DNA from 3 places in the Agrobacterium sp. rho-8.1 genome. Region 1 is predicted to be linked to each of the others. Evidence: predicted binding sites of a transcription regulator. Region 1 holds the regulator's gene; each other region holds the start of a gene.
What was found. The regulator LexA, encoded in region 1, represses DNA repair genes until DNA is damaged. The targets are predictions, from matches to a motif close to TGTTCNNNNTGTGTTCNG.
Positions count from the first base shown of each region.

Region 1 (10,807 bases):
GGCGGCTGGCGCCAATGAGTGCTGTGGTGATGTGCCCGCCGCGCAGAACCCAGGCGATGGCCATCTGCGCCAGCGTCTGGCCACGACGTTCAGCGATTGCATTCAGGCCACGAATATTCTCGATGTTGCGCTCATTGAGGAAAGCTGGGTTCAGAGACTTGCCCTGGCTGGCACGGCTGGCATCTGGCACGCCACCGAGGTATTTGGTGGTCAACATGCCTTGCGCCAGCGGCGAGAATACGATCGATCCGATACCGAGTTCCTCGAGCGTATCGACCAACCCATCCTCTTCGATCCAGCGATTGATCATCGAGTAGCTGGGCTGGTGGATGATGCAAGGCGTTCCCAGCTCCTTCAGAATGGCCGCGGCTTCACGGGTGCGCTGCGAATTGTAGGAGGAAATCCCCACATAAAGTGCCCTACCCGACCGCACAATGTGGTCCAGCGCCCCACAGGTTTCCTCCAGCGGCGTATCCGGGTCGAAGCGGTGCGAATAGAAGATATCGACATAGTCCAGCCCCATGCGCTTCAGGCTCTGGTCGCAGGATGAGATGAGATATTTGCGGCTACCCCATTCTCCATATGGACCCGGCCACATGTTGTAACCCGCCTTGGACGAGATCACCAACTCGTCACGATAACCCGTAAAATCGGTGCGCAGAATTTCACCGAATGCCGTTTCGGCGCTGCCAGGAGGTGGACCGTAATTGTTGGCGAGATCGAAGTGGGTGATACCCAGATCGAACGCCTTGCGGCAAATGTCCTGCTTTGTCTTATGTGAAAAATCGTTACCGAAATTGTGCCAAAGGCCGAGCGAGATCGCCGGAAGCTTCAGCCCCGATGTACCACAATGATTATATTTCATCGACGCGTAACGGTTTTCAGCCGGTTGCCAGGCCATGGATGCTCCTCCTTGAAAATGCTGTTGCCTGCTGAAGAATATACAGGCTGGATGGGTAGGCGATGTTAAAGGATCCTGCTGTCGTTTCAACCTTGTGATTGCGACGAATACAGATCGAAAATCTTGAAAGACGGGCGCGATGTCTGCTCGTCGTTTTTGGGGGAGAAGACGATACGGCGTGTCTCGCCCGCAGCCAGATCGAACAGATTGTCGGAATAACGTCCGGCAATATCGGCTTCGATCATCACAAAGAGAGCCAGTCCCGATGTCGAGACTTCCACTTCGAACGTCCCGTCATCCTGTAGTTTGACGTGGTGTTTGAGACCCGAAGGTTGCAGTTCCAGTGCCTTGTAGGTTTGGGCAACGTGGTGCCCCTCGCCGGTCATCCCGTTGGATGCGATGAAATTCCAGGAAAGCAAGGCACCGTCAGCAAGCTGCATCATGTCGACTTCCGTCATGGTCGCGGCCGCATCCGGGCCGCAGGTACCGCGTGCGGATTTCAACGGCGTGCGCGATCCATCGGTTGAGAGTGCGAAGATATTCATGTCGATCTCCACCTCTTCCGCCGTGTCGTTGACCGTCGAGAAACGCACCGTCTTGCCATCGTCGGATGGAATGGCGGAAACGCTGACAGGCTGGAAAAAGCGACGGGCGGCATAGTGCAGCGCTTTCCAGCTTCCGCCGTAATCCAGGCTCGACCACGAGGCCACTGGCCAGGTGTCGTTCAACTGCCAGTACAGCGTGCCCATACAATGCGGTTTCAGGGAGCGCCAATATTCCACCGCCGTCTTGATGGCGAGCGCCTGCTGCACCTGACTGATATAGACGAAATTTTCGAAATCTTTGGGAAAGCGGAAATAGCGGAACATGGTACCTGCAATCCGCTCATTGCCGCCCGCATTCTTCTGGTGCAGCTCTATCACCGGTGAGGAGATGTTCATGTCCTTCTCATCCGCATAGGTCTTGACCACCGGCATGGATGTGTAGGACTGGAAACCGAACTCCGAGCAGAAGCGCGGCTTGACGGCACGGTAGTTGTCGAAGGATTTGTTTTCGTGCCAGACGGACCAGTAGTGCATATCGCCTGAGCCGTCTGCGTGCCATGCGTCGCCATAATCGAGATAACCGGACGCCGGGCTGGATGGCCACCACAGTGCAGATGGAGCGGCTTTTTTCAGCGCGTTCTCAATCGTCCGGTTCAGCCGGTCATAGGCCACCAGATACCGGTCGCGATTGTCTCGGGATTCATCGAACCACGTCAGTGCGCCCACGAGTTCGTTATCGCCGCACCACAGCGCGATGGACGGATGCGAGGACAGTCGCTTCACCTGATAGCTGACTTCATGCTCGACATTATCCAGGAAGTCTTCGGTGCAGGGATAGAGGTTGCAGGCAAACATGAAGTCTTGCCAAACCATCAGCCCCAGTCTGTCGCAGAGATCGTAGAACCAGTCATGCTCATAGAAACCACCGCCCCAGACGCGGATCATGTTCATGTTGGCTTCGACCGCAGACAACAGCAAGTCCTCGGTCTTTTCGCGGCTGTTTAAAGAATGAAGCGCATCCGCCGGTATCCAGTTTGCACCACGGCAGAAAATCTCCCGTCCGTTGACGCGAAACGCAAAGCGGCTACCTGCCTCGTCCTTATCCGTCAGAAGTTCGATGGTGCGAAAACCGATCTGCCGCGTCACGGATTCATCTGGAAGTTCAACTGTCAGTGTGTAGAGCGTCTGCTCGCCACTGCCCGCCGGCCACCACAATTTCGGCTTTTCGACAAAGAAGACGTGGCGCAGCACCGTATCGCCTGCATTGACGCCGCAGTCCAACCGCAGCCTCTCCTCGCCAAGCGAAAGGTGGATCGGCACGCTCGCCGCCTGCGCAGCATGAAGCGTCACTTCGACATGAAGCTCCACCCCGTCCTCGACATGGCGCTGCGATGTGTTGACGCTCTCAATCCGCGCCGCATCCAGCCGCCGCAACGCAATGGCACCATAGAGGCCCAATGGTGCCAGCGCGATGTTCCAGTCCCAGCCAAAATGGCATTGCGGCTTTCTCAGCATGTTGCCGTTCGGGATCGGTGAGTTGCCGGGGTGATAAGGCACGTAGAACGGCTGCGCCTCCTGCCGCTCCGCACCGGCCTTGATGCTGGAATGAAAATGGATGCGAATACTGTTCTCGCCCGGCACCAGCGCGCTGGACACATCCGGCCGATACCGGCGGAAGCAGTTGTCCGCTGACAGCACGGGCACATCGTTCACGAAGACCACTGCGACCGTATCGAGATAATCGACGTCCAGATACCAGCGTGCCTCGGCATCATCGACATGAAAGCTGCGCTCAATCATCCAGTCGCGCTCAGCCACCCATTGCACGTCAATTTCGTTACGCCCGAAATATGGGTCCGGAATGATCTTCGCCTCACGCAAGGCAGTATGCACGTCCCCGGGAACTGTGATCGGAGCATCATGCTCACCCTCGGCGCATGAAAGTTTCCAGTCCCCGGAAAGGTCGACCGAGACGTCGCTTGCGTAAGATGATGTCATATCCTGCCCTGCCATTTTGTCATACCGTATTGAAAGACTTGAGGATCGCGGAAACGCTGCAAGTGGCCTTTGCTGCTTTCCAGTGCGCTGTCGGCCACTTCCCGAATTCGCCGAAACACAAACTCTCCCTCCACCGGCAACGTTACCGGAAAATTTTCCGATGGTCACGAGGGATTACAAATTCTGAATCGCGAGGTGGATCGACAACTTAAATGCAGGAGAAAATCGCATTATTATTTTATATATTAAAATTAAATATCATATATTTATTGACTTTTTTTAATGTTAAAAATTAATTTTATTTGAGACACTGCAGGTCCCTTTTTTTAGAAAAGTTGCGCCATATTGAGGAAGCCTATCTCAACATGTAGCGACTAAACTGACTGTATCGTTACAGCCGTGTTTTTCTCATTTCCCCTGCAAAGCGGCTATCTGCTTTGCAACACTCGAAAAGCGCTCTACCATATCACGCAGAACTGATAGTGAGTGGCGACATGGATGACAGCATAGAACCCGAGACGAACGTCCAAACACTGGCGGGTTATGAGCGCCCCACTCTCAAGACGATAGCCTATATGACCGGCCTCGGCATCACGACTGTGTCTCGTGCGCTGAAAGATGCACCTGATATCGGGGCGGAAACCAAGGAACGTGTTCGTCAGGTGGCGCGGCAGATCGGCTACCAGCCGAATCGTGCAGGCGTTCGTTTGCGCACAGGCAAGACAAATGTCATCGCCCTGGTTCTGAGCGTGGACGAAGAGCTGATGGGCTTCACCACCCAACTGGTGTTCGGCATCACCGAGGTGCTGGCCAACACGCAGTACCACTTGGTGGTCACACCTCATACGCATGCGAGGGACCCGATGGTCCCAATCCAGTATATTCTGGACACGGGCTCTGCCGATGGCGTCATCATTTCAAAAATGCAGCCGGACGATGCACGCGTCCGCTTCATGACGGAACGCAACATGCCCTTCGCAGCCCATGGCCGTACCAATATGGGTATCGATCACCCCTATCATGATTTCGATAACGAGGCCTATGTCTACGAGGCAATGAAGCGGCTGTCTCAATGTGGACGAAAGCGCATTGCCGTCTTGCTGCCTCAGAAGCAGTTTTCCTATTATGATTTCGCACGGCGTGGCTTTAAGCGTGGCCTGCACGATTTCGGCCTCTCAGAATTTCCGCTGAACGGCATCATCAGCAACGATACGCCGCTCGATCAAATCAAAGCGGTAAGCCAGGCGCTGATGAGCGCACCGGACTGTCCCGACGGTTTGGTATCGATCAGTGGCACGTCCACCATCGCCTTCATCGCTGGCGTCGAAGAGGCGGGCAAAAAGGTCGGAAGAGATATCGACGTGGTGTCCAAACAATCTGCCGATTTTCTAAACTGGCTTCGTCCCGAAATCCACACGGTGAACGAGGACATCAAGCTGGCGGGTCGGGAACTGGCCAGGGCTTTGCTCGCACGGATAGACGGGAAACCGGTCCAAGGGCTGCAAAGCCTCAGTCAGCCCGTCTGGTCCAGCCGCGCCCCCAAATTTGGCGCATGAAAAAGGCCCGGATCGCTCCGGGCCTTTCGTTTGATACGGTAGGTGAGAAGCTTAGCCGCGCAGGATCGAACGACCTGCGTAAGCGGCCTGCGGACCGAGCATTTCTTCGATGCGGATCAACTGGTTGTACTTGGCCAGACGGTCGGAGCGCGAGAGCGAGCCGGTCTTGATCTGTCCGCAGTTGGTCGCAACGGCAAGATCGGCAATCGTTGAATCTTCCGTTTCACCGGAGCGGTGAGACATGACGGCGGTGTAGCCAGCCTTGTGTGCCGTCTCAACCGCGTCGAGCGTTTCCGTCAGCGAACCGATCTGGTTGACCTTGACGAGGATGGAGTTGGCCACACCCATCTTGATACCGTCACGGAGGCGCGCGGAGTTGGTGACGAAAAGATCGTCGCCGACAAGCTGAACCTTGGAGCCGATCTTGTCCGTCAGGTATTTCCAGCCATCCCAATCGTCTTCGGCCATGCCGTCTTCGATGGAGATGATCGGATATTTGCCTGCGAGTTCGGCAAGGTAATCCGCCATGGCTTCCGGCTCGAGCGTACGGCCCTCGCCTTCCATCTCGTATTTGCCGTTCTTGAAGAACTCGGTCGAGGCGCAATCGAGTGCCAGTGCAACATCATCGCCCGGCTTGTAGCCAGCCTTTTCGACCGACTTCATGATGAAGTCGAGCGCTTCAGGCGCGCTCTTCAGGCCCGGCGCGAAGCCGCCCTCATCACCCACATTGGTGTTGAAACCCTGTGCCGACAGTTCCTTCTTCAGAACGTGGAAGATTTCCGCGCCAATACGCACGGCGTCACGGATATTTTCCGCGCCAATCGGCATGATCATGAATTCCTGGAAGTCGATCGGATTGTCGGCGTGTGCACCGCCGTTGATGATGTTCATCATCGGAACCGGCAGCAGATGCGCGTTGGGGCCGCCAACATAACGATAAAGTGGCAGGCCGGTGGTTTCGGCCGCAGCCTTGGCAACAGCCAGGGAAACGCCGAGGATGGCGTTTGCGCCCAAGCGGGACTTGTTGGGCGTGCCATCGAGCTCGATCAGGGTCTGGTCGACATGGATCTGGCTTTCAGCATCGAAACCACCCAACGCATCGAAGATTTCCGTGTTGACGGCTTCGACTGCCTTTTCGACACCCTTACCGAGATAACGCTTGCCACCGTCGCGCAATTCGACGGCCTCATGCGCACCCGTCGACGCACCCGATGGAACCGCCGCACGGCCAAACGACCCGTCTTCGAGATAGACATCGACCTCAACAGTCGGGTTGCCACGGCTGTCGAGAATTTCGCGTGCGATGATGTCGGTAATGGCTGTCATGATCTCTCCCTTTGGGACTGGAACAGGATATTCAGTTGCCTGTCTTAGAGCGCATACTAAAAACTGTGAAGCGCTTTTACGATGCGTGGCGCGATAAACAGAGCGTCGGGATGACGACTCGATTGGATTTCCTCAGTCGCTTTAGACGACCATCAAGAAATTACAATGACGGCGCCCGTTCAGGCGCCGGTAGTCCATAAAAGTCGATTGAGGCCAAAACCCGTCAGGCCGATTTCGCGATGTCGTCGAAGGCCAGAAGTTTTTCCAGAAGCTTGGGCATGTCTTTCAAATGAACCATGTTAGGGCCATCCGAGGGTGCATTGTCCGGATCTTCGTGCGTTTCGACGAACAGACCGGCAATCCCGACTGCGACGGCGGCGCGCGACAGCGTTTCCACGAATTCCCGCTGTCCACCCGTTGAGCCGCCCTGCCCGCCCGGCTGTTGAACCGAATGGGTCGCATCGAACACGACAGGCGCGCCGAGCGATGCCATGATAGGCAGGGAGCGCATGTCGGACACAAGCGTGTTGTAACCGAACGATGCGCCGCGTTCGCACAAAAGCACATTCGGGTTGCCGCTATCGTTCAACTTGGCCAGAACGTTCTTCATGTCCCAGGGCGCTAGAAACTGGCCCTTCTTGACGTTGATCACGCGGCCTGTCTTGGCGGCGGCAACTAGAAGGTCCGTTTGTCGGCTAAGGAAAGCAGGGATTTGCAGAATGTCGATGACAGGCGCGACAGTGGCGCACTGCTCTTCCGTGTGAATGTCGGACAAAACCGGGAAGCCGAATTGTTGTTTCAACTCGGAAAAGACCTCCAGTGCCTTCTCTATCCCGATGCCTCGCTGTCCCGACAGAGATGTGCGGTTAGCCTTGTCGTAGGAGGACTTGTAGACCAGACCTATCCCAAGCCTACCGCAAAGTTCGGCGAGGTTTTCCGCAATCATGAAGGCATGATCACGGCTTTCCATCTGGCAAGGGCCAGCGATCAGCGAGAAACGCTTCGTGTTGGAGAATGTGACCTGTCCGGCACCTTCGCCGACGACGACATCAAGATTGTTGCGAACGCTCATCATAACTCCTCGAAAGCAAATATCGCGCCCTGGCCGGAAGCTGGCTGAACCAGCACACGAGCGCCCTTACGCGTGTATGCAACGCCATTAGCAGCAAGCACGGCTGCTGTCACGGCGAGATCGGATACCGAAAAGACAATTGCCTCACCGTTCAAACCCGGACCGATACTTTGCGGAGGTGCGTCAAAGAAATGCTGGGCTGCCGCCGGTCTGACAAGCCGAATGCCAACGCTCGACGCCTGGACATAAAGTTCTTCCTCACCTTCACCAACGGCCGTTGCATCGAAAACCAACTCTATCAAGCGCGTGAAATTGCTTGGCTTGTCTGCGCTCAGAACGACTTGATGAATACCGGTGACGCCATTTTTGTGGCGCTCGAGGTCAGAGCGATCAGCCGGAAGTGCTGCTATGCGCTGACACGAAAAAAAGAAGACGTCACTCGCGTTGTCGCCCGCGAAGGCCAGTCGAAAGCTTGCCTGCGAGGTATTGCCATCCGGCAATGTAACGGGACGACTGAATGAAAAAGGATCTCCGCCGGATAAACCTGCCGCAATAAAATGCTCGTGATCCGAATCGGCATTCTCGCTCTTGGCAACAAGGGCAGACATTCCGTTCTGGCCACGCTGATCGCGAAAGCGTTTATCCTTTGAGACGAAGGCGCTCCCGCTCATCGCATTCATCGAATACGTACCGGCATCGCTGATTGCCAGTGGCTCCAAATAGGTTCCATCTTTCAAAAAGACACAGGCGTTCTCTGTGCCGAAGGGATGTTTGGCACTCGCAGAGACGGTAAAACCGAGTGAGGAAAGGCGTCCACGTGCGTCTTCCAAGCTCGAGACCGGCAGGACAAGATGATCGATGTCGCGACTCATTTGGAAATCCACATCCTGTTATCGGCGACAAACAACGTCCTAGCCGCATAACATTTCCTACAGGATGATTATGTGACGCGCAAAGACACACAATGACAGGAACTTTACAAAATTTTAGGGGATTGCAGAACACATATGGAACATATAGTGTTCGTTCTGTATTTGTTTCGCGAATCTTCGCCTCGAAATCCAAGGGTATTGTCCATGCTCACGCGCAAACAGCAGGAATTGCTTCTCTTCATTCATGAAAGAATGAAAGAATCAGGCGTGCCCCCCTCCTTCGATGAAATGAAGGATGCACTCGATCTCGCCTCGAAATCCGGCATTCACCGGCTGATAACAGCCTTGGAAGAACGCGGGTTCATTCGCCGGCTACCGAATCGTGCACGCGCGCTCGAAGTCATCAAGCTTCCTGAGTCCTACACTCCCCCAGCAAAGCCACCACGCGGGTTTTCACCAAGCGTGATCGAAGGTAGCCTTGGCAAGCCAAAAGCTTCGGAGCCTCCTCCGCCAGCCAATGACGTGATGTCCAACGCCGTCAGTGTTCCTGTCATGGGACGCATCGCAGCAGGCGTTCCCATCTCAGCCATTCAGAACAATACGCACGACGTCGTCGTGCCCTTGGATATGCTGGGTTCGGGCGAGCATTATGCGCTTGAGGTCAAAGGCGATTCGATGATCGAGGCAGGAATTTTTGACGGCGATACCGTCATTATTCGCGACGGAAGCACAGCAAGCCCCGGCGATATCGTCGTTGCCCTCGTGGATGATGAGGAGGCGACATTGAAGCGTTTCCGCCGCAAGGGTGCATCCATTGCATTGGAAGCTGCAAACCCGGCGTACGAGACACGTATTTTCGGACCGGATCGCGTAAAGATTCAGGGCAAGCTGGTCGGCCTCATTCGCCGTTATCACTGAGCAAATTGCAAGTTTTGGTTCGCGAAATTCTTTGGCGTTTTCTCGTAACAGCGTGGCCCCCGCTGCGCTGGTGTCATCCCAAATCGCTATCGATGATTGAACCTTGACCTCGATGGTCGCGTGATCGCGGTTTGCATCGCGTGATCCTGTCACGTCACCGCCCGTGTGTTTGGCGACTACAATGACGTTACGGGCCGCATGACGATTTGCGCCTTTGGATGTTTTTTTCAGCGATGTTTTATGATTGCCTCTGCCCCGGAATTCATGTCGAAGACACCCATTTTTCAGACTAGACCGGATTGCGCAACATCAAATAAATTGAAGTCTTTGATCTCGTAGGTCGTCTGTATCAATCATGTGACCTGCGATAACACAGTCCTGACAACAGGGGGCTTCGGATGTATGAACTTTACATAACCAACAAGAACTACTCTTCCTGGTCCTTGCGGCCCTGGGTTCTGATGCAAGAACTTGCTATTCCGTTCGAGGAAAAACTGGTGCCGTTTGGCGAGACTGTTCACGACTTCCAGTCGTTCTCGCCAACAGGCAAAGTCCCATGCCTTGTTGACGGTGATCTCACGATTTGGGAATCCGTTTCGATCATCGAATACTTGGGCGAACGGCACCCTGGTGTTTGGGCCGATCACGCGAAAGCACGCGCATGGTCCAGGTCTGCGGTTGCTGAAATGCATGCGGGCTTCTCGGCGCTGCGCAACCAGCACCCCATGAGCGTCGGCTTGCGGATCAAACCACGCCAAATCACTGGGAACCTCCAGCATGACATCTCCCGCATCGATGCTCTATGGCAGCAGGGCCTTTCTGTGTCCGGAGGTCCATTTCTTGCTGGAAAGACCTTCACGGCAGTCGATGCTTTTTTCTGCCCTGTTGCGTTTCGGTTCCAGACCTATGGAACTGGTTTGTCTGAGAAAAGTGAGACCTACAAACAATTGCTTCTGTCTCTTCCATCCATGAAGAAATGGCAAACAGCAGCACTGCAGGAGGTCTGGCGCGATGCCGGGCATGAGGCTGAAGCGCGAGCGTCTGGGGAGTGGCTGGAAGACTTGCGCACCACATAGGTGAATGGTCCCGCGCGGGCACCTATTGGCCGACAGACAGCATCTGCTGGATATGGTCAGGCAGTGCGTCATCGTAGCTCTTGCTGCGCCAATCGTAGGTGCGATGCGTCGTCCAGAGACGGCTCTGTCCCTGCATTGCAGCTTCGGCACGTGCGATGGGTTGATCCTTCCGTCCAAGCCAAAGTTCGAGGGAGCCCGTGCGTCGTAATGTATCGGCGCTGATGAGAAGGGCACCGGAGCGACACGCGGAAAACGGAGATCGGCGTGTCGTCACCACGATGCTGGCAATATCGCATGCTGTGCCTGTGAAGGCAGTATTAAACACAACGGCGATCGTGACATCCTTGTCCGATTTCGCAACGCACCACATGTCTTTACGGCATGTGAACAATCCGACGGTTGACGCGGCGGTCTCCATGTCTTGCGTGGCATTTCTTCGTTCAGCGTCCGTCAGAGGAATGAAACCCCGAGATGATGGAGCCGTGGTCTCTCCAGCGTCGTCGTCATCCGTTTGCGGCGTGTCCAGAATCTTCGCTCCCACAT
Region 1 covers NZ_CP192788.1:1,336,035-1,346,841, reverse strand. The annotation lists gene mgrA (L-glyceraldehyde 3-phosphate reductase) at 1-901, opposite strand, end outside; gene RMR21_RS06780 (beta-mannosidase) at 988-3,459, opposite strand; gene RMR21_RS06775 (LacI family transcriptional regulator) at 3,939-5,000, shown strand; gene eno (phosphopyruvate hydratase) at 5,052-6,326, opposite strand; gene kdsA (3-deoxy-8-phosphooctulonate synthase) at 6,550-7,398, opposite strand; gene RMR21_RS06760 (VOC family protein) at 7,398-8,270, opposite strand; gene lexA (transcriptional repressor LexA) at 8,475-9,188, shown strand; gene RMR21_RS06750 (glutathione S-transferase family protein) at 9,587-10,264, shown strand; gene RMR21_RS06745 (ComEC/Rec2 family competence protein) at 10,287-10,807, opposite strand, start outside.

Region 2 (10,807 bases), 1.1 Mb from region 1:
TGCCCGCCTCGAAGGTGTGCCCGTCGGTATTTCCTCCGGTGCTTCACTTGCTGCCGCCATCAAGATCGGTGCGCGGGACGAGAATGCCGGCAAGACCATGGTCGTGATCATTCCGTCGTTTGCCGAGCGATACCTGTCGACGGCGCTGTTTGAGGGTTTGGAGTTTTGAGGGTTTTTTTGGTTCTTTGATGGAGCGTTGAGGGTGAGGTGCGCTCCGTCTGCCGATGCGGATTCTTATTAACGTCGCGGATGCGGCTTACCCCCCTCTGCCCTGCCGGGCATCTCCCCCACAGGTGGGGAGATCGAAGCGCGGTTAACTCTCGCTCCTCTTGAACGTTGAAGATGAGGCGGCTGCGGGCTCCGTGCTTCCACCCATCCTGTCAAAAACACCGGCCAGCCTTTCACGCAAGCTTCGCCGTTCACGCGGCAGCATCTGCCCGTGGTTTGCTCTCTTCTCAGGGTCCACGGCCTTGTCGGCCATGGTATTCGGACGGGGCGCTGCAAGCTGCCTCGTTGGGGTAGAATAGTATTGGCACCTTTCAGCGCCCCGTTCAGCGGTTTGTGCCCGCCTGCGATCCTCTTGCCACGGCTGGCGCATCCCGGACGGCGAAGGGCCGAAACCCTGCCGGTTGACCGGTCGGACATGTTCAAGGTCCAACCCTTCACCTCCGGGCAGCGGGGGCTTCGTTGCCGAAATGCCCCGCCTGCCAGTTCGGCCACATCTGCCCTTTCTCCCCTGTCGAGGATGTCGGGCAGATGCAGCGTTTGCCTGTGTACCGCCTGACTTTCGCTTCAAACTCCTCGCGGTCGCGTTCGACCAGGAGCCGATGAGCTGTCGGTACACCCGGCGGCGGGCGGACAGGAGCGGCAATGCCTGGATCTCGAAACCCGTCAGGATATTCGAGGCAGGCATGCCGATCCGGTCCGAACATCTGGCGCGGTGCACCGGCCGGTCCGAAACCGGTGCCACGCCCCACCCGTTGCCGCCGGGGGGATTCGCTGCCGGACCCCGGCGATGAGGGGTTGCGTACCCCTTCACCACCAGCGCCGGTCCCGCCTCGCCGCAACGCCTTGCGGTGTATCCGAGGGCGGAACGGGACAAGTGTGCGGGCGATTCGCGACCCGTGGAGAAAACTGCGGGGGGATTTTTTGCTGTTTTTCTCGGTTTTTTGGTAAGGTATTGATTTGGTTGGGAAGTATTTTTGGTGTGGGTGGTTGGGCGCACATCGTGAGACTTGAGGGTGGGGCTTACCCCCCTCTGGCCTGCCGGCCATCTCCCCCTCAGGTGGGGAGATCGATTCGTGGTTGGCTCTCGGCCATCTTTACCGTTGCGGATAGAGCGGAGGGGCATGCGGTTTGCCGATCTCCCCCCTTGAGGGGGAGATGTCCGGCAGGACAGAGGCGGGTGAGTGGCTGGCACGGCGGTTACCGTATATTACCGACCTCGACCTCGCTCACGCCGCCGCCGTCAAACGCTCACCTGCGATACGATAGGAAATCGCTTCCGCCAGATGAATGCGGCCAACGGTCGACTTGTCGTCCAAATCGGCCAGGGTGCGGGCGACCTTGAGGATGCGGTGGTAGCCTCGGGCGGAGAATTTCAGTTTTTCGGCGGCGTCGCGGAGGAGTTGCAGGCCTGGCGCATCGGGTTCACCGAATTTTTCGATCAGCGCCGTGGAGCAACGGGCATTGGTGCGGATGCCGTTGAAACCGGCACTCGCGAAACGGTCCTGCTGCAGATCACGAGCGCGGGCCACGCGACGCGCGACATCGGCGCTGGCTTCGGCCGCCATGGGGCGGATGAGGTCGGCCGCTGAGACAGCGGGGACCTCGATGCGGATATCGATACGGTCCATCAGCGGGCCGGATATGCGCTGTTGATAATCGGTCAGGCAGCGCGGCCCTCTGGCGCAGGTAAAGCCGGGTTCGCCCGCCATGCCGCATTTGCACGGGTTCATGGCAGCAACCAGTTGGATTTCTGCGGGATAGCTGACACGGTGATTGGCGCGGGCAATGATGCATTCTCCGGTTTCCAGCGGCTGACGCAGCGCATCCAGAGACTGGGGTGAAAATTCCGGGAACTCATCGAGAAAGAGCACGCCGTGATGGGCAAGCGACGCCTCTCCGGGTCGCGCCCGCAGGCCACCGCCGACAAGGGCTGCCATGGTGGCGGAATGATGCGGGGTGCGGAACGGGCGACGATCCGACAACTTGCCACCGGAGAGTTGCCCAGCGATGGAATGGACCATGGACACTTCCAGCAATTCCGCAGCCGACAGCGGCGGCAGGATGGAGGGAAGGCGCGAGGCGAGCATGGATTTGCCCGAACCGGGCGGACCGACCATCAGGAGATTATGCCCACCAGCGGCGGCCACCTCCAGCGCGCGCTTGGCACTTTCCTGCCCCTTGATATCGGCCAGGTCAGGCAGGTTGGCGGGATGCGCGCGGATGGCGGGAACAGGACGTGAGAGGCGCTGTGTTCCGCGAAAATGATTGACGAGAGCGATCAGGCTGCGCGGAGCGAGAATATCGAAATTGGAACCGGCCCATGCGGCTTCTCCACCACTGTCTGCCGGGCAGATCAGCCCTTTGCCCTGCCCGTTTGCGCCGATGGCGGCCGGCAGCGCGCCGGACACGGCGCCGATGGTGCCATCCAGATTAAGCTCGCCCAGAACGACATAGGAATCCAGCGCATCGGCGGGAATGGCACCCAAGGCGGCCATCAAGCCCAGCGCGATGGGCAAATCGAAATGACTGCCCTCTTTTGGCAAATCAGCCGGAGCGAGATTGACCGTGACTTTCTTTGCTGGAAGCGCCAGACCAGAGGCATGCAGGGCCGCCTGCACCCGCTCCCGGCTTTCGGCCACGGCCTTGTCCGGCAGGCCGACGATCTGCATCCCGACCTTGCCGGGTGCGACCATGACCTGAACTTCGACGGGCACGCCCTCTATGCCCTGAAATGCCACCGTATTGACGCGCGCGACCATCTAAGCCCCCAACAGGCGGACTTTAGAAAACGCGCAATCAAGCGTGTAAGTGTCCGCCCATGCAACCTTGCACAACGCAAACCAGAAAACAAGAACAAGAAGTGAACAATTTCACTTGGCACGTGCAAAAATGGCGCGTCCTTGTGAGAGCGTCACACGCCGGTTGAGCCGAAGCCGCCGGTGCCACGGGCCGTATCGGAGGTCTCGCTCACCTCGAGAACCGAAACGTGGGTGACGGGTGCTATAACCATCTGGGCGATGCGCATACCACGCTCGATCACGAAATCCTCTTGGCCCAGATTGGCGAGGATGACTTTGACCTCTCCGCGATAATCGCTGTCCACCGTTCCCGGCGAATTGAGGCAGGTGATGCCGTTCTTGATGGCGAGGCCGGAGCGTGGGCGGATTTGCGCCTCAAAGCCCTTCGGCACTTCGAAGATGAAGCCGGTGGGCACCAGCGCGCGGGCGCCCGGTGTCAGCACCAGCGGCGCGTCCCCGGCGACGGCGGCGCGCAGATCCATGCCAGCTGCTCCCAACGTCTCGTAGGAAGGCAGCTCGATGCCCTCTGCATGGTCCAGACGAACGAGATTGAGGGCGGGACGATTTTGGTTTTCTTTGGTCATGCGGCATTAGTTTTCCGTTGCAGGGCCAAGGTCAATTGCAAAAGCGGCCCCGAAACGCTAGATACCGCGCAATTCCACAGGATTTGTTTGATGCCCGAAACACTCGCAGAGGCGGTTTCCCGCCGCCGCACCTTCGCTATCATCGCGCACCCGGACGCCGGTAAGACGACGCTGACCGAAAAGCTGCTGCTGTTCGGCGGTGCCATTCAGCTGGCCGGTGAAGTGAAGGCGAAGAAGGATCGCATCCAGACGCGGTCCGACTGGATGAAAATCGAGCGCGAGCGCGGCATCTCGGTCGTGACCTCGGTGATGACGTTCGAATATGACGACAAGGTCTACAATATTCTCGACACGCCGGGCCATGAAGACTTTGCTGATGATACCTACCGCACGCTGACGGCGGTGGATGCAGCCATCATGGTCATCGATGCTGCCAAGGGTATCGAACCGCGGACGCTAAAACTGTTCGAAGTCTGCCGCATGCGCGACATTCCCATCATCACCTTCGTCAACAAGATGGACCGCGAAAGCCGCGACATCTTCGAAATTCTCGATGAGATCGAGGAGAAGCTGGCGCTGGACACGGCGCCGATCACCTGGCCGATCGGTCGTTCGAAGAGCTTCTGCGGCTCCTATTATCTGGCCAGCAACATGGTGCGTGGCTCTGACACGGAAGTCGAGGCAACCCAGGCCAATGGTCCTCAGGACGTGGCCAGCCGGTTGCCGGAAAACGAGCGCGCGGCCTTTATCGAGGAAACGCAGCTGGCGCTGGAAGCGTGCCGCCCGTTCAACCGCGAGGCCTTTCTGGAGGGGCATCTGACACCGGTCTTCTTCGGCTCAGCACTGCGCAACTTCGGCGTTCGAGACCTGATCAACGCTCTCGGCGACATTGCGCCGCCACCGCGCGACCAGGTGGCCGATACGAGAACGGTTCACGCGGCCGAAGAAAAAATGACGGCCTTCGTTTTCAAGATTCAGGCCAATATGGACCCCAACCACCGCGACCGCATTGCTTTCGCGCGCATCTGCTCCGGAAAGCTGGAGCGCGGCATGAAGGCGCGGCTGGCGCGCACCGGCAAGCAAATGGGCCTGACGGCACCGCAATTCTTCTTCGCCTCGCAGCGTCACATTGCCGACACGGCCTTTGCGGGCGATGTGGTGGGTATTCCCAACCACGGAACCCTGCGCATCGGCGATACGCTGACCGAAGGGGAGAACCTCGTCTTCCAGGGCGTGCCGAACTTCTCGCCGGAAATTTTGCGCCGTGTGCGTCTCGAAGATGCGATGAAGGCGAAGAAGCTGAAGGAAGCGCTGCACCAGATGGCCGAAGAAGGCGTCGTGCAGCTGTTTTCACCCGAGGACGGCTCCCCGGCCATCGTCGGCGTCGTCGGTGCGTTGCAGCTGGATGTTTTGAAGGAACGGCTGATGGGCGAGTATGGCCTGCCGGTTTCGTTCGAAATGTCACGTTTCTCGATCTGCCGCTGGATATCGTCGGATCAGGCTGCGGATATGGAAAAATTCCTGACCGTGAAGCGCGGCGATATTGCCCGCGATCTGGATGGCGACCCGGTGTTTCTGGCGCAGGATGCGTTCTCTCTGCGCTACGAGTCCGAACGCTATCCAGCTATCAAGATGGCCGCGATCAAGGAGTATCACGTCGCCAAGGCGGCGTGAGTTTGAATTTGGCTTAAGGTCGGCGGTTGGTGTCAGTGGGCTTGGCTTACCCCCCTCTGCCCTGCCGGGCATCTCCCCCTCACGTAGGGAGATCGACTCGTGGATGGCGCCCGACCATCTCGAAGGCTGCGGATAGAGTGAGGAGCATGCGACTTGCTGATCTCCCCCCTTGAGGGGGAGATGTCCGGCAGGACAGAGGGGGGTAAGCCCCACCCAATGCCGCCTAAATCATGCGTTTTTTCTACGCCATTTCAGCCATGAGCGTCGCGTTTGCGCTCGATGGCGTCCCAGAGCAGGCTGGCGACATCGGCGCCGCCGAATTTCTTGACTTCGCGGATGCCCGTGGGTGACGTGACGTTGATTTCCGTCATGTAATCGCCGATGACATCGATGCCGACGAAGAGGAAGCCGCGTTCGCGCAATGCTGGGCCGATGCGCTGGCAGATTTCCTTTTCGCGCGCCGTGAGCTCTGTCGGTTCAGGGCGGCCACCGGCGTGCATGTTGGAGCGGGCGTCGTTTTCCGCAGGCACGCGATTGATCGCACCGACAGGCTCGCCATCCACCAGGAGGATGCGCTTGTCGCCCTTGCGAACGTCGGGCAGATATTGCTGGGCGATGTAGGGTTCGCGGAACATCTGGCCGAACATTTCCAGAAGCGAGGAGAAGTTGCGGTCATCGCGGGTGGAGTGGAAGACGCCAGCGCCGCCATTGCCGTAGAGCGGCTTCAGGATCATGTCGCCCATCTCCTCGCGGAAGCGGGCGATCTCGCTCACATCCTTGGTGATGAGTGTCGTGGGCATGAGATCGGCGAATTCGGTGACGAAGATCTTTTCCGGCGAATTGCGCACCCATGCCGGATCGTTCACCACCAGCGTCTTGGGGTGGATACGCTCCAGGAGATGGGTGGAGGTGATGTAGGCCATGTCGAAGGGCGGATCCTGGCGCAGATGAATGACATCCATGGTGGCGAGATCGACGCGCTCCGGTTCGGCCAAGGAGAAGTGGTCACCCTTGATGTCGCGCAGTTCCATCTGCTCGACCGTGGCGTAAATCTTGCCATCGCGCATCGACAGACGATCCGGCGTGTAATGGAACAGGCGGTAACCGCGGGCCTGGGCCTCAAGACTGATCGCAAAGGTGCTATCACCAGCAATGTTGATGCCGGAGACATGATCCATCTGGATCGCGACGTTCTTGATTTTGGCCATGCGCAGTTTCCTTTTGAAAGCCCGAAATGTGTAGGGCAGGCAAGCTTCAAAGGCAACTGCTACGGAGTGGCGTATCTATGAGTTTTATTGACGGCTTCGCGGCTTAAAGCGACGGGGTTTTGGCTGGCAACAGCTTGTTCTTCAAGCGGTATGCAAAGGCGATCGGCGAAGGGAAAGGGCGGCGCAGGAAGGCAACTTTGCGCACGTAAGTATCCACCCGCCATGTGGCCCAGGTGCCGGCCTTGAAATAGGCGACGTCGCCCGCACCGAGGTGATGCACGGAGCCGTCTTGCGCCGTGACATGCACCTCGCCCTCGACGATATGGACGGTTTCGTCCCAGGCGAAGAACCAGCGGAAGGTACCAGCCGTACAATCCCACAGAGCAGTATAGGCGGCGCGATCTGCGCTTCTGGAATGGTCTGCCATGCGGGCAACGGGTTCGCCTGCGATGATCCAGTCCGGGTTGATGGGGGCTGGCTGCATGTTCAGGCCGCTGGAAGCAGCTGACACGACGGTCTGCGTCCGCCCGGCACTCCTGGTGCGCGGCATCAGCGGCACGGCGCGGGCCGCCATTGCAGCCACACTTGCGATCATGACATGAAAAACCATATTGCGTCCCCACCTTGCAATGGAAACGCCTTAGCACATATCGAGTAAGAATGCTCTTCCTTAAATTGAGACAATTTTAACGACGTGCATTTCCAGCCGACTTTAATGGGCCGCGACGAGCTGCTCCGCTGGCTGACGCGGCATGACATCGGCGCTGGTCGTGATGCGCTTGCCGGTCTCATTGTCGAAGAAATGCAGCTTTTCGCGCGCAATCGCCAGCAACATCTCCTGCGGCATCTCGGTTTCGGAGGCGCAAGCCACAGTCAGAACCTGATCGCCCACCATGCCATGGAGGAGACGCTGCGAGCCGAGTTCCTCGATATAATCCACGCGGAAAGGGATGCCCTGTTCACCGGCGCGGGCAATCCGCAGGTCTTCTGCGCGCATGCCGACCGTGACAGGGCCGGACGCCGGGGCATAACCATTGAGCGAAAGAACCGTCGGGCCGATGGCGAGACTGTCGCCGTGCAATTCGCCTGCCAGAAGGTTCATGGCGGGCGAGCCGATGAAGCTGGCGACGAAGGTGGAGGCGGGCTTGTGATAGACCTCCAGCGGCGCGCCGATCTGTTCGATGCGACCGGCATTCAGCACCACCAGGCGGTCTGCCAGCGTCATGGCTTCCAGCTGGTCGTGGGTGACGTAGATGGAAGTGGTGCCGAGGCGGCGTTGCAGGCGCTTGATCTCACCGCGCATCGAGACACGAAGCTTGGCATCGAGGTTGGACAGCGGCTCATCGAAGAGGAAAGCGGCCGGTTTGCGCACGATGGCGCGACCCATGGCAACGCGCTGGCGCTGGCCACCGGAGAGAGCGCGGGGTTTGCGATCCAGATAGGGCTGAAGCTCCAGCATGCGGGCGGCTTCCGCCACACGCGCATCGATCTCGGCCTTCGGCGTCTTGCGGTTTTTCAGGCCGTATTCCAGATTTTGGCGCACTGACATATGCGGGTAGAGCGCGTAGTTCTGGAACACCATGGCGATGTCGCGGTCTGCGGGCTCCACGTCATTGACGACGCGGTTGCCGATGCTGACCTTGCCTTGCGAGATCTCCTCAAGGCCGGCAACCATGCGCAGCAACGTGGACTTGCCGCAGCCCGAGGGGCCGACGAGGACGATGAATTCGCCGTCCTTGATGGATATATCCACGTCATGCACGGCGCGTATGCCGTTGGAGTAATCCTTGCAGACCTGGGTGATTTCGATCTCGGCCATAACAGGCTCCTTATTTGTCGCTTTCGGTGAGGCCCTTGATGAACCAACTCTGGAAGATGACGACGATCAACACAGGTGGCAGCATGGCCAGAACGGCGAGCGCGAAAGCTTCGTTGTAATCGGGAAGTTGCGAACCGACCCAGACCTGAAGGATCTGTTTGATGCCGCGCATGAGGGTGAAGAAGCGCTCGTCATTGGTCATCAGCGTGGGCCACAGATACTGGTTCCAGCCATAGACGAACATGATGATGAAGATGGCCGCCATCATGGTGCGCGAGAGCGGCAGCAGGATATCGATGAAGAACTTCACCGGCCCTGCCCCATCGATACGGGCGGCTTCCAGAATCTCGTCGGGAACGGATTTGAAGAACTGGCGGAAATAGAAGGTGCCGGTGGCAGATGCCAGAAGCGGCACGATGAGGCCGGTATAGGAGTTCAAAAGCCCCAGTTTGCTCATGACCTCATAGGACGGCATGATGCGGACTTCGAGCGGCAGGAGCAGGGTCGTGAAGATGACCCAGAAGGCGAGCGTGGCGAAGCGGAAGCGGAAGTAGACGATGGCGTAAGCCGCCAGCATCGACAGAACGATCTTGCCGACAGCAAAGCCGATGCCGAGGATCAGCGAGTTGATGACCATGTTGAGGCCGGTGATCTGACCCGTAAAGCCGCCCTTCTGGGTCAGAACCTTCTCATAGGTCCCGACGAAATTGTCTCCCGGCAGAAGCGTCAGGCCATTCATATGGATTTGCGCTGCCGTATGCGTCGAGGTCATGAAGGCGACGATCACAGGCATGATGAGAAACAGCGCGCCGATGATGAGGATCAGGTGATCGAGAGGTTTTGTCTTGTACATCGTGAAAATCCCTCAACCGTAATGGATGCGTTTTTCGAGGAAGCGGAACTGGATGACCGTCAGCACGAAGACCACGATCATGAGAATGACCGATTGGGCCGATGAGCCGCCAATGTCATTGCCGCGGAAGCCATCCACATAGACCTTGTAGACAAGGGTAATCGGGTTGTTGGCCGCCTTGTCCTTCACCATCACGTCGATGACGCCGAAGGTATCGAACAGCGCATAGGTGATGTTGATGATGAGCAGGAAGAAAGCGGTGGGCGCCAGAAGCGGCATGATGACCGTCCAGAACCGGCGAAAACCGGAGCGGCAATCGATAAAGGCAGCCTCACGAACGGACACCGGCACGCTTTGCAGGCCCGACAGAAAGAAGATGAAATTATAGGGGATCTGCTTCCAGACCGACACGAAAATCATCGCAAAGGCGGTATCGAAATAGGTGACGCCGACCTGCATGTGCCAGCCGAAGAAGGCAGCCATTTTCACGAAAGGGCCGATGTGCTGATCAAAGAACATCATGCCGATGAGGCCCGCGACCGGTGGAGCGATGGCATAGACCGAAATCAACAGCGTCTTGTAAGCCGAAGCGCCGCGAATGATCGCGTCCGCCTTCACGGCCAGCAAAAGGCCCAGCGCCAGTGAAAAGACGGTAACGAGAACAGTGAAAATCACCGTGAATTTGGCGATGTTGAGATATTCAGCGCTGAACAGCGCATCGGAATAATTGGCAAAACCGACGAAGGTGGAGCCGAAGCCGAAGGGATCTTCGATGTAAAACGAAGATTGCACCGCCTGCACCGACGGCCAGTAGAAGAAGACGAAAATGACGATAAGCTGCGGCGCGATCAACAGATAAGGCAGCGCGGACGACGAGAACTGCACCCGCTTGGCTGGCTCAGATATCGCGACAGGCTTCTTGGCCTTGGCGACGACGCCGGGAATAGGCCGGACGAGACCCGGCTGGGACGAGGTATAGGCCACGCGCGCGAACCTTTTTGTGTTGGGGCCTGTCTTCGGGGATGAAGGGAGGCCGTGGACTGAGGCAGGACGTTGCCCCTTTGCGGCGTCATCCTCGGGCTTGTCTCGAGGATGACGGAAGAGAATTTGGCAAACCTTCAGACAACCAACGGACCTCCCTCACTATGAAGGGAGGCCCATTTCTTAAGGCTTCAGTTCAATCAACCGGCAGTCTTGGCAAAACGGGCCAGAAGCTCGTTGCCTTCCTTTTCGATGATGTCCATGGCCTGCTTCGGCTCGACTTCACCGGAGAAGATGCGACCATATTCACGCTCCATGATGGAGCGAATCTGTGGGTAGAAGCCGAGGCGGTAGCCCTTGGACCATTCGCCGCCTGGAAGAGACAGCTGCTTGATGCCGACTTCGGCAACAGGCTGCTTCTCGTAAAAGCCTTCCTTCTTGGCCAGCTCATAGGCTGCCTGGGTGATGGCGACGTAACCGGTGGCTTCGTGGTAGAACTTCTGGATTTCAGGCGATGTCAGGAACTGGAAGAAGTCAGCCACGCACTTGTTTTCTGCTTCCGACTTGCCGGACATGGCAAACAGGGCCGCGCCGCCGATAAAGGAGTTGGTGCCAGCGCCCTTGATGGAGCCCCAGTATGGCAGGAAGGTTGCCGAGAACGG
Region 2 covers NZ_CP192788.1:193,560-204,366, reverse strand. The annotation lists gene cysK (cysteine synthase A) at 1-169, shown strand, start outside; gene RMR21_RS01060 (hypothetical protein) at 663-977, opposite strand; gene RMR21_RS01055 (YifB family Mg chelatase-like AAA ATPase) at 1,455-2,987, opposite strand; gene dut (dUTP diphosphatase) at 3,140-3,610, opposite strand; gene RMR21_RS01045 (peptide chain release factor 3) at 3,701-5,284, shown strand; gene gshB (glutathione synthase) at 5,536-6,492, opposite strand; gene RMR21_RS01035 (cupin domain-containing protein) at 6,596-7,102, opposite strand; gene RMR21_RS01030 (sn-glycerol-3-phosphate import ATP-binding protein UgpC) at 7,205-8,311, opposite strand; gene ugpE (sn-glycerol-3-phosphate ABC transporter permease UgpE) at 8,322-9,164, opposite strand; gene RMR21_RS01020 (ABC transporter permease subunit) at 9,177-10,148, opposite strand; gene RMR21_RS01015 (extracellular solute-binding protein) at 10,346-10,807, opposite strand, start outside.
Region 2: the regulator LexA is predicted to act here: its motif matches at 3,078-3,095, upstream of RMR21_RS01055 (YifB family Mg chelatase-like AAA ATPase).

Region 3 (10,807 bases), 800 kb from region 1:
TCCAAAGCGGGTTCCGATGTCCAGATGATACCTGAGGTGGCCAACCATCTGATCTCGTCGGGCGGAAAGCGCCTTCGGCCGATGCTGACGCTCGCCTCTGCCGCCATGTTCAACTATCAGGGCGACCACCACATCAAACTGGCGACCAGCGTGGAATTCATGCACACAGCCACGCTTTTGCATGACGACGTTGTAGATGAGAGCGATCTGCGCCGTGGTAAATCCACCGCCCGCACCATCTGGGGCAATCAGGCCAGCGTGCTGGTCGGTGATTTCCTTCTCGGCCAGGCTTTCCGCATGATGGTCGATGTCGGCTCGCTGGATGCTCTGGACGTGCTGTCGACCGCCGCTTCGGTCATTGCAGAGGGCGAGGTTCTTCAGCTTTCCGTTGCCAAGAATATGGAAACGACCGAGGACGATTACCTTCAGGTCATCCGTGCCAAGACAGCAGCACTTTTCGCCGCCGCAGCGGAAGTGGGCCCGATCGTTGCCAAGACCGACAAGGCGACCCGCAGCGCGCTGAAGTCCTATGGCATGAACCTTGGCCTCGCCTTCCAGCTGGTGGACGACGTGCTGGATTATGGCGGCAAAGCCGCCGATCTCGGCAAGAATACTGGGGACGATTTCCGCGAAGGCAAGATTACGCTACCGGTCATTCTGTCCTATCGCCGCGGCACGGCAGAGGAGCGCGAATTCTGGAAACGCGCGATCGAGCAGGGCGAAAGCACGGATGAAAATCTGGAGAAGGCGCTCGGCCTGATCAAGAAATACAATGGTCTGGCCGACACCATCACCCGCGCCAACCACTATGGCACCATTGCGCGCGATGCGCTGGCGCCGCTGCCGCAAAGCCCGTGGAAGAAAGCCCTGATGGAAGTTATCGACTTTTGCATCGAGCGCGTGAACTGAGACGGTTTTTGGAGCATTGCGGACCCTCTCCGTTGCTGTTCGGCGATTCAGACATGTCACGAAACCGAAATCACGGGCGGAATTTCTTGCAGGCTTGCTCCAAAAAAGCCATTCTATCGTGACGTGATATGTGATTGCGGGAATCGTTTCCGATTCACGCGTTCTAGCTCAATTCAAGCATTACAGCGTTCTGGTGCAACGGATTTGCCCCGAACTGTAAGGCGGGAAACTGATTTTTCGGTGCATATGCACAAAAGCAAAGGTTCCTTCATGCGGCGCAAACCAGCATTTCGTCTTCTCTGCGGCGCGGCGTTCATTGCCGTCATTTCTCTTGGTGCAGGCTCTACCGCTTTTGCCGAGACGACGCCAGCAGGCAAGGCTGCCGAGACCGTTACGTTCGATCCTGCGAAGGTCAACACGTTCTCCGGCGCGTTTCTGGCAGCTCGCACAGCCGATGTGGATCAGGATTATGCCACAGCCATCACGCTTTACCAGAAAGCCCTGGATTTCGACACAGCCAACGTTGAAATCCGCCAGCGCCTGATGATTGCGCAGCTGCTCAGTGGTGATTTCGAGGCGGGTGCGAAAATTGCCGACAGCCTGAAGGACGATTCGTCCGTCGAGCGTGTAACCACCATCATTCGCGCGCTTGCCGCCATCAAGCACAAGGAATTTTCCAGCGCGGAAAAGATTCTGAAATACACCGGCCCCAACGATCTGGACCGCATGGTCAACACGCTGTTGACCGCCTGGGCCCGCGCCGGTGCCGGCAAGGGCAAGGAAGCGCTGGCTCTGGTCAATGGTATGAAGGGTCCAGGCTGGATCTCGATCTTCCAGAAATACCATGCCGGTGCGATCGCGCTGGCCACCGGCAACACCGACGCGGCCCGCAAGAGCCTGAACGACGCCGTGACCGACCGTGAAGGCGGAGCAACCGCCACCGACACCTATATGCGCGCCGTGATGGCGCTCGCCCGGCTGGAAGCCAATGCCGGCAACAAGCAGAAGGCTCTTGACACGATCTCTGTCGGCGACACGTTCGCGCCGAACTATGCGCCGCTGAAGGCCTTGCGCCAGAGCATCGAAAAGGGTGAGAAGCCCGAACAACAGGTGCAGACGCCCGTCGAGGGTGCGGCGGCCGTCATGTTCTCCATCGCCGGTGCGTTGAACCGCGAGGGCGCGGAAGAAATCGTCACGCTTTACCTTCAGACATCACGTGCGCTCGACCCGAAAAGTGCCGATACGCTGATTCTTCTGGGCGGGCTCGCAGAAGCGCAAAAGCAGCCGGACCGTGCAATTGCGTTCTATCGCGAGGTTCCAGCCGATTCGCCGATGCACCGCATATCGGAACTGCAGCTGGGCCTGACGCTGGCGCAGACGGACAAGGTGGAAGAGGCGCGCAAGCATCTCAAATCCCTTTTGGAATCCGATCCGTCCGACATCCGTTCCTACCTAGCCTATGGCTCTGTTCTGTCCGATGCCAAGGATTATGCGGCGATGGCGGCCAATTACGACAAGGCTGTCGAGGTCATCGGTGCTGTTCCAAAGAAGACCGACTGGACGATCTTCTTCCAGCGCGCCATTGCCTATGAGCGCCTGAAGCAGTGGGACAAGGCAGAACCAGACTTCAAGCGTGCGCTGGAACTGAACCCGGAACAACCCCAGGTTCTGAACTATTTGGGCTATTCCTGGGTGGACAAGAATATGAATCTCGATCAAGGGATCGACATGATCCGCCGTGCGGTCGAGCTGCGACCGAATGACGGCTACATCGTCGACTCGCTCGGCTGGGCGCATTTCCGCCTAGGCGCCTTTGATGAGGCGGTGACGGAACTGGAACGCGCCATCGAGCTGCGCGCCGGTGACCCCACCATCAACGACCATCTGGGCGATGCCTATTGGCGCGTCGGCCGCAAGATCGAGGCCGTCTACCAGTGGAACCGCGCGCTGATTGGTGAAAGCGACGATGTCGATAAGGCCAAGGTGAAGGAAAAGATCGCAAACGGCCTGCCAGCTCTGGAAAAGGATGCGCAGAACACCGCCAAGAAGGATCAGCCAATGCCGCAGCCACCTGTCGCACCAGCCCCTGCCCCGGACAAGAAGTCCTGATGCGCCATGCTTTCGCATGAGCCTATGGGAGCGGTCGAAACAACGGAAGCCGCTCCCGCCAAGATCAATCTTGCCCTGCACGTGACGGGCCAGCGGGCAGATGGATATCACCTGCTGGATACGCTGGTGACTTTTACCGAGGCAGGTGACGTCATTCGTATTCAAGATGCGCTGGAAGATGGATTTTCGATCTCAGGACCATTCGCTGATGTTCTTTTGCACGGGAATGCGGGAGACAATCTTGTGTTACGAGCGCGGGATTTGCTACGTAAAGCAGCGGGTCCGGACACGTCGTCGGTCGCCATCCATCTTGAGAAAAATCTCCCTGTGTCTTCCGGTATCGGCGGTGGCTCCGCCGACGCAGCAGCTACGATACGGGGGCTTTCCCGCCACTGGAGCGTAGACCTATCGGACGTCAAGCTCGCAGACATTGCTCTGAAACTTGGGGCAGACGTGCCGATGTGCCTGGCCAGCAGACCGCTGATGGCGCGCGGAATCGGTGAGGACATCACCATCATCGATGACATGCCTGTGTTGCCGCTCGTTCTCGTCAATCCGCTGAAGGGTGTCTCGACGCCCGAGATTTTCAAACGTTTGACGGATAAGAGCAATCCCCCGCTTGGAGCGCGCGGTGACGGGACGTGGATAAATTTCATCGGGAAAAGCCGCAATGATCTCGAGCCGCCTGCGCGGGTCGTTTTACCGGATATCTCCTTGGCATCAGATCTGTTGGCGAATGCGGGTGCCGCCATCGTGCGGATGTCCGGTTCCGGTGCGACTTGCTTCGGGATTTTTGCGACAATCGAAGACGCCGAAACGGCAACCACATGTCTTCGCCAGCAACGGCCAGACTGGTATGTTCAGGCAACGAAAACCATAGGCGGATTTGCGAGATGACTGTTGAACGAGCGTTTATTCCCGTCGGTATCGCGGTTCTGACCGTGTCCGATACCCGTACACTTGCCGACGACAAATCAGGCGATACGCTGGTTGCCCGCATTGCCGAGGCTGGGCATGCACTTGTGGACCGCGCTATCGTCGCGGATGACAAAGTGGCTATAGAAGCGCAGGTGCGACGCTGGACGCTATCCGATGAGATCGACGTGGTCATTACCACTGGCGGCACAGGCTTTACCGGACGCGACGTGACGCCCGACGCACTGGAGCCCATGTTTGAAAAGCGGATGGATGGCTTTTCAGCGGTGTTTCACCGTATTTCCTATGACAAGATCAACACATCCACCATCCAATCGCGCGCGACGGCGGGATTGGCGAATTCTACCTTCATCTTCGTGCTACCCGGCTCTCCCGGTGCGTGCAAGGATGCGTGGGATGGGATTTTGAAAGCGCAGCTGGATTACCGCCACATGCCCTGCAATTTCGTGGAAATCATGCCGCGTCTGGACGAACATCTGAAGCGCGGTCAGGCTTAGGGCCGACTAGCGGGCTGAGCGCAGCACCCATGATGGAATCAGTTCGGCGCTGAGGCGACGGGTTTTCTGCGATTTCGGGAAATGGTCGAGCCTCATGCCGGACTTGGCAATCGACAGCGCTTCGGGCTTCCCTAACAACAGACCATATTCCAGTGGCGGTCTGCGCTGGACGAACCGCGATAAAAACGATGGGCGATAGTGACGCGAAGGTGCAAAGCGCGCAGGAAGCTTGCTCAGCGCCATGTATTCGCTGATATCCGCGATCCAGCCGCTTTGCGGACGGCTACCCGGTTCCATCATCAATATCCACTCGCCGCGCGCCGAGGCGATGATATCCTTGATGTCCCATTCCGTATGAAAGCGGCAGCCCGCGGCCTCGGCCACACGCGACGATCCGTCGCTGGAGGCATGATCGAGTACGATGACGTCACTGATCAACCCCTCCACCGCGCCCGAGACGAGCGTAGCGAGAGTATGAGCAAGCTCCGGCTCCTGATCCCGGCATTCCATGATGATTGTCAACATATGTCTATCAGTGTGTGATCCCTGGAGAGCAATAAAACAGAAAAACCTGCGCCGCTACCATAATTCATCGATGAGATTCCTACCGCAATGCAAAAGAAATAGCTATCACGCGTTTCCGCATTTTGTTCTTGTATTGTTCTCATGATTGATCTAAGAATCATGACATCCACAAAGCTGGTTCAGGCCGGTCAGGAGCATCCAGATGAGACAACACGTGCTTTCCGGGCAGGCTGCATTCCAGCCGGGCCATACGCCAGATATTGCCAATGCGCTGGCCGATGCATCCGGTCTTCGGATCGAGATCGATCGCCGTCGCGGGCGTGGTGCGGGCATCAATCCCGGTGGGCGTTTCGAAGCCCTTCAGCATGAAGCCGTTGATGATGGCTGGCAGATCATAGAGGAGCTCCCTGAGTTTCGCACCGAGGTGCAGGTGGAAAAACCGCGCACGATCATTACGCGCAACGATTCGCCAGACATTCCCTTTGACCGGTCCATCAATCCTTATCGAGGATGCGAGCATGGCTGCATCTATTGTTTTGCGAGACCCAGTCACAGCTATATGGGCCTATCCGCCGGACTGGATTTCGAGGCCAAGCTGTTTGCCAAACCGGATGCCGCAAAGCTGCTGGAACGGGAACTTGGCAAGCCGGGATACAAGGCAAGGGTGATTGCCATCGGGACCAACACCGATCCTTACCAGCCGATCGAGCGGGAATGGCGCATCATGCGGCAGATCCTCGAGGTGTTGGCAAAAGCAGAACACCCCGTCGCCATCGTCACCAAATCAGGGCTGATTACCCGCGATATCGATATCCTCGCCCCCATGGCCGCGAAAGGGCTTGTGAAGGTCGGTATTTCGGTGACGACGCTGGACCGGAAGCTTGCCCGCAGCATGGAGCCTCGTGCCTCCACGCCCACCAAGCGGCTGGAAGCGATCAAGACGCTGACAGATGCGGGAATACCCACCGCCGTCATGATGGCGCCTGTCATTCCAGCGCTGAACGATCACGAAATCGAACGGGTGCTGGAAGCCGGAAAAGCGGCGGGAGCAACGGAAGCGTCCTACGTGCTGCTGCGACTGCCGCTGGAGGTCAGCCCCCTGTTTCGCGAATGGCTGCTGCGCAACTATCCGCATCGCTACCAGCATGTCATGTCGCTGGTGCGCTCCATGCGCGATGGCAAGGACTACGACGCCGAATTCGGCAAGCGGATGAAGGGCGCCGGTCCCTACGCATGGCAGATCGGTCGCCGTTTCGAAATGACGACAAAGAGGCTTGGGCTCATCCGCCGTGGCCTTCATCTTCGCGACGATCTGTTTATCGCGCCCGGAGGTGCAGGCGTGCAATTGTCACTGCTTTGATAGTCGAGGCCAATATGTTGGTTGAAATCTCGGCGGGCGTTACGAAATTGCGCTTGCCGCCCAATCGGAAAAGCCTGAAATCGGAGATCGGTTCTGGCTGATATTCAAGAATACCCCTAGCGTCTATGCCCTGCGCTACGGGTTGTATGCCCCCGGTGATCTGCCGCCTCGCATGGGTTTGCTCTTTCCGCCCCGATGGAAGAGCTTGGAGGTCATGAGACCTCAGCCAGCACCCCTCCGCCCCGTGGGTTGCTGCACACCCTGCGACCGGGGGCTTGCAGGAGATCGGTTGCCTGTGTCAGTTTCCGCCAATGAAACGACGCACAGCATCCGATTCTCCTGCCCTCTTTGACTTTGCAAACACCGGCCCGGATTTCAGTCTGGAGCTTGAAGCGAAACAGCGTGGTGAGTGGCCGGTGGCCGGAACGGATGAAGCCGGGCGCGGCCCGCTGGCCGGACCCGTCGTTGCCGCCGCCGTCATTCTCGATCCCGACAACATTCCCGATGGGCTAAACGATTCAAAAAAGCTGTCCAAGGCGCGTCGTGCGTTTCTGTTTGAGAAGATTCTGGAAACATCCATCGTTTCCATCGCCTCATCCGGACCTCTGCTTATCGACCGCATGAACATTCTGAAGGCCAGCCTGGATGCCATGCGCCGGGCAGTGCTTGGACTTCAGACTGCGCCCGCTCTGGTGCTGGCCGATGGGCGTGATATTCCGCCCGGCATTTCCTGCCTCGGCAAAGCGGTCATCAAGGGCGATGCGCGGTCGGTTTCGATTGCCGCCGCCTCCATCGTCGCGAAGGTGACGCGGGACAGGATGATGGAAAAGGCCGGATCAATCTATCCGGCCTATGGTTTTGAAGCGCATGCGGGATACGGCACACCGGCACATCTGCGCGCGATCGAGACCAATGGCGCATGCCCGCTTCACCGCATGAGTTTCCGTCCCATGCGGATGGAGTGAGCGCGGTCTATCAGCCAGCGCGCCTCATCTCGTAAACACCATGATCGCGACCCTGCGATCCCAGTTGGGCCAGCTGGAATTGCTGCAGAAGCGTCCGCAACTTTTCGCTTTCGCTTGCCAGCGCCGATGTCGCGGAGGTCGTCTCTTCCACCATCGCAGCATTCTGCTGGGTGGTCTGGTCCATCTGATTGACGGCTGTGTTGAGCTCCGCCAAACCCGTTGCCTGCTCTTGAGCGGAGGAGGCAATTGCGCCCATGTGTTCGTTCATGACGGTCACATGGCTTTCGATGGTTTTCAACGCATCACCAGTCTGTCGTACGAGATTGACGCCGTTCTCGACTTCGATCGACGACTTGCCGATCAATTCCTTGATTTCCTTGGCAGCTTTGGCAGACCGTTGTGCGAGTTCACGCACCTCCTGGGCCACGACCGCAAAGCCCTTGCCTGCTTCGCCTGCACGAGCGGCCTCAACACCAGCGTTGAGCGCCAGAAGATTGGTCTGGAACGCGATCTCGTCGATAACGACGATGATGTTGGAGATTTGGCCTGACGATTGTTCTATCCGGTGCATCGCATCGACAGCGGTCGCGACAACATCACCCGACACTTTGGCTGCGCGGTTTGCTTCTGTTGCTGCACCGCGTGCTTCGTGCACACGTTTGGTGGAGTTACTAACATTGACGGTGATCTGATCGAGAGCGGCAGCGGTTTCCTCCAGCGTCGCGGCCTGTTGTTCCGTCCGTTTCGACAGGTCAACCGATCCATCCGCAATTTCGCGTGTACCGTTGTTCATGGCGTCAATGGAATGGGCGATTTCCGACATGGTGGCGCCCAATTGCTTGAGCGATCGGTTGAAGTCTTGACGCAACGGTTCAAAATCCGGCGCGAAGACGTCATTGATCTGGAAGGCGAGATCGCCGGATGCCAAGCGTCGCAGGCCATCCGCCAGTCCAGATGTGGCAATCCGCAGTCTTTCCTCTGCGTCAGCTTCGGCTTTCTGCTGGGTGGCAAGACGCTCGATCTCAGCTTGCTGGCGGTTTGTTTCCGTCTGCGCTTCCAGACGTTTGTTCTCGATAGCGCCCTGACGGAAGACCTCGACAGCTCCCGCCATCGAACCGATCTCGTCTTTTCTGCCACTTCCAGGAATGGTGATATCCGTGTCACCATCCGAAAGACGCCGCATCACACCAGTCATCCGCACCAGCGGTCTGGCGAGATGGAAATTTCCGAAGAGAGCAGCGCCGACGCCGATGGCAAGCGCAATACCGAGTGAGATGTAGTTGATCGTGATGGCGGATTCGACAGTCTGCTTTGTGAATTCACCCTCACCCTGGACATCTTTTTCCATATCATCCACTGCGGCCTGCAACACGCTCTTTGCGTCACTAAACGCCGCTAGTTCATCACCGACAAAACTTGACCGCGCTTCCTCAGTCTTTCCATCTGTCAGCAGGGCCTTGACGTTGTCCCAGCGCGCTTCTGACAGTTTCCATTTCTCATCGAATGAGGCGAAATACTTTTTGTCCGCCTCGTCAACGAGATAACTCTTATACGTACGCAAATCCGCATCTAGCGCCGTACGTGATGCCTGCAATTCTCCTTCAAATCGTGGCCAGCCATCGGGTGTAGACGTTAAGATCGAGCCTTGCGCATTGCGAACATCGCCGAGTTCACCTTTAATCTTGCCCAACAAAATAAAGGATGGAACGCGGCTATCCACGATGGTGTCGATGCCGCCCCTGATCTGGTTGAAGGAGGAAATCGAGGCCATTCCCTCCACACCTGCAACCAACAACATGACACCTGAGAGACCAGCAAGAACAACACCAATGGATAGTTTCATAATAGTCCCTCAAAGTGGATATCTGACGATGCAAAGGCAGTATTTCTTCATCCAAGACTTGCTAGTGGACGAAGGCTGGAATTCGCCGAACATTGCTATAAATACAATCCGCGCCCTGAATGCGTAAATATATTGCTTTTTAATTATTGATATTTCATTAAATTTCATTTTATTAATATAGTGGATCCTTCTTCCTCTGCTGCAACTTCACATACGAAGCAACACCGAATAGTCAGCCCCGAGCCACTTATGAACTTCTTGGGCAAGGGATAGCACAGAGTATCTGCGATCAATTCTCACCGCTATCAACGCGCAATACACAAATGAAAAACCCCGCCGATTGCTCAGCGGGGCTAAAGATCTTCGAAACGGGTGCGGCTCTAACGCCGCCGACCGTATGTTCTTAATTCAAGCGCGTCTTGACTTCGCTCACCGCAGTGCTGAAAAGCTTGGCCTTTGCAGCAGCGTTGGTCTTTTCAGCAAGAATCTTCTCAGACGCGGCAATCGCAAGATCGACGGCGGCGGAACGGACGGCGCCAATCGCGTCTGTTTCCGCCTGTTTGATCTTCTGTTCCGACAGAGCGTTGCGACGGGCGACAAACTCTTCCGTCTTCACCTTGGCTTCGGCGGTCAGGGCAGCCGCTTCGCGTTCTGCAGCCGCAATGATATTGGCTGCATCGGCTTCGGCTTCCTTGCGCTTGCGCTGATATTCGGCCAGCAGATGCTGAGCCTCTTCACGCAGGCGCTTGGCTTCAGCGAGTTCTTCCTTGATGTTGCCAGCCCGCTCATCAAGCGAGCTTGCCAGCATGCCTGGCACCTTGAGATAGGCAATCAGAACGAAGAAAAGGATAAGACCGACGAGGGCAAAAAATGTTGCATCGAACGCCATATCAAGCTCCCTTCACAACGGATACGGCGGCCACTGCGGCCTTCGCATCCGTATCCTTGACCTTGAGGCCGATCAGCTGATCGACGATCGCGGTCGCGGTTTCCTCGGCAATGGTGCCGACGTCGGCAAAGGCCTGCTGCTTGATCGTTTCAATGCGCGCTTCCGCCGCTGCGACCTTTTGGGAAAGGTCAGCTTCGATTGCGGCGCGATCTGCATCTGCCTTGACTTTCGCGGCGTCGCGGGCGGCAGCGGCAATGGAACCGGCCTTGGCGCGCGCCGCGCTCAATTCTTTTTCGTAGGTTTCGATGGCAGCGTCTGCCTCGGCTTTGAGCCGGGATGCTTCATCGAGGTCCTGTGCGATACGGCCGTGACGGTCTTCGAGAATTCCGCCAACGCGCGGCACGATGACCTTCTTCATGAGCACGTAGAAAAGGCCGAACGTAATGGCCAGCCACAAAAGCTGGGATGCGTAAGTGGACTGATCGAACGGTGGAAACACAGGCGACCCGTGACCGGCATCCTGTGCCACTCCGGTTTCCGTGTGTGTTACTTCCGGGGCGGTCTGACCGATAGCCGGAGTTCCGGTATTCGTTTCACTTGTCGCCGGTGCTGACTGGGCCAAAGCCTCGGTCACGAACATGCTCACCTCCAGGGGTAGTGCAAATGCGAAGGATCACGGCACGCGGTGCGAGCCGTGATCCATACCTGATGCCGATATTAGACAGCGAACAGGAGAAGGAGAGCGACGAGCAACGAGAAGATGCCCAAAGCTTC
Region 3 covers NZ_CP192788.1:536,980-547,786, reverse strand. The annotation lists gene RMR21_RS02690 (polyprenyl synthetase family protein) at 1-909, shown strand, start outside; gene RMR21_RS02685 (tetratricopeptide repeat protein) at 1,180-3,018, shown strand; gene RMR21_RS02680 (4-(cytidine 5'-diphospho)-2-C-methyl-D-erythritol kinase) at 3,025-3,915, shown strand; gene moaB (molybdenum cofactor biosynthesis protein B) at 3,912-4,451, shown strand; gene RMR21_RS02670 (glycosyl transferase) at 4,458-4,976, opposite strand; gene RMR21_RS02665 (PA0069 family radical SAM protein) at 5,179-6,336, shown strand; gene rnhB (ribonuclease HII) at 6,648-7,301, shown strand; gene RMR21_RS02655 (HAMP domain-containing methyl-accepting chemotaxis protein) at 7,312-9,144, opposite strand; gene RMR21_RS02650 (F0F1 ATP synthase subunit B) at 9,548-10,033, opposite strand; gene RMR21_RS02645 (F0F1 ATP synthase subunit B) at 10,035-10,673, opposite strand; gene RMR21_RS02640 (F0F1 ATP synthase subunit C) at 10,751-10,807, opposite strand, start outside.
Region 3: the regulator LexA is predicted to act here: its motif matches at 5,100-5,117, upstream of RMR21_RS02665 (PA0069 family radical SAM protein).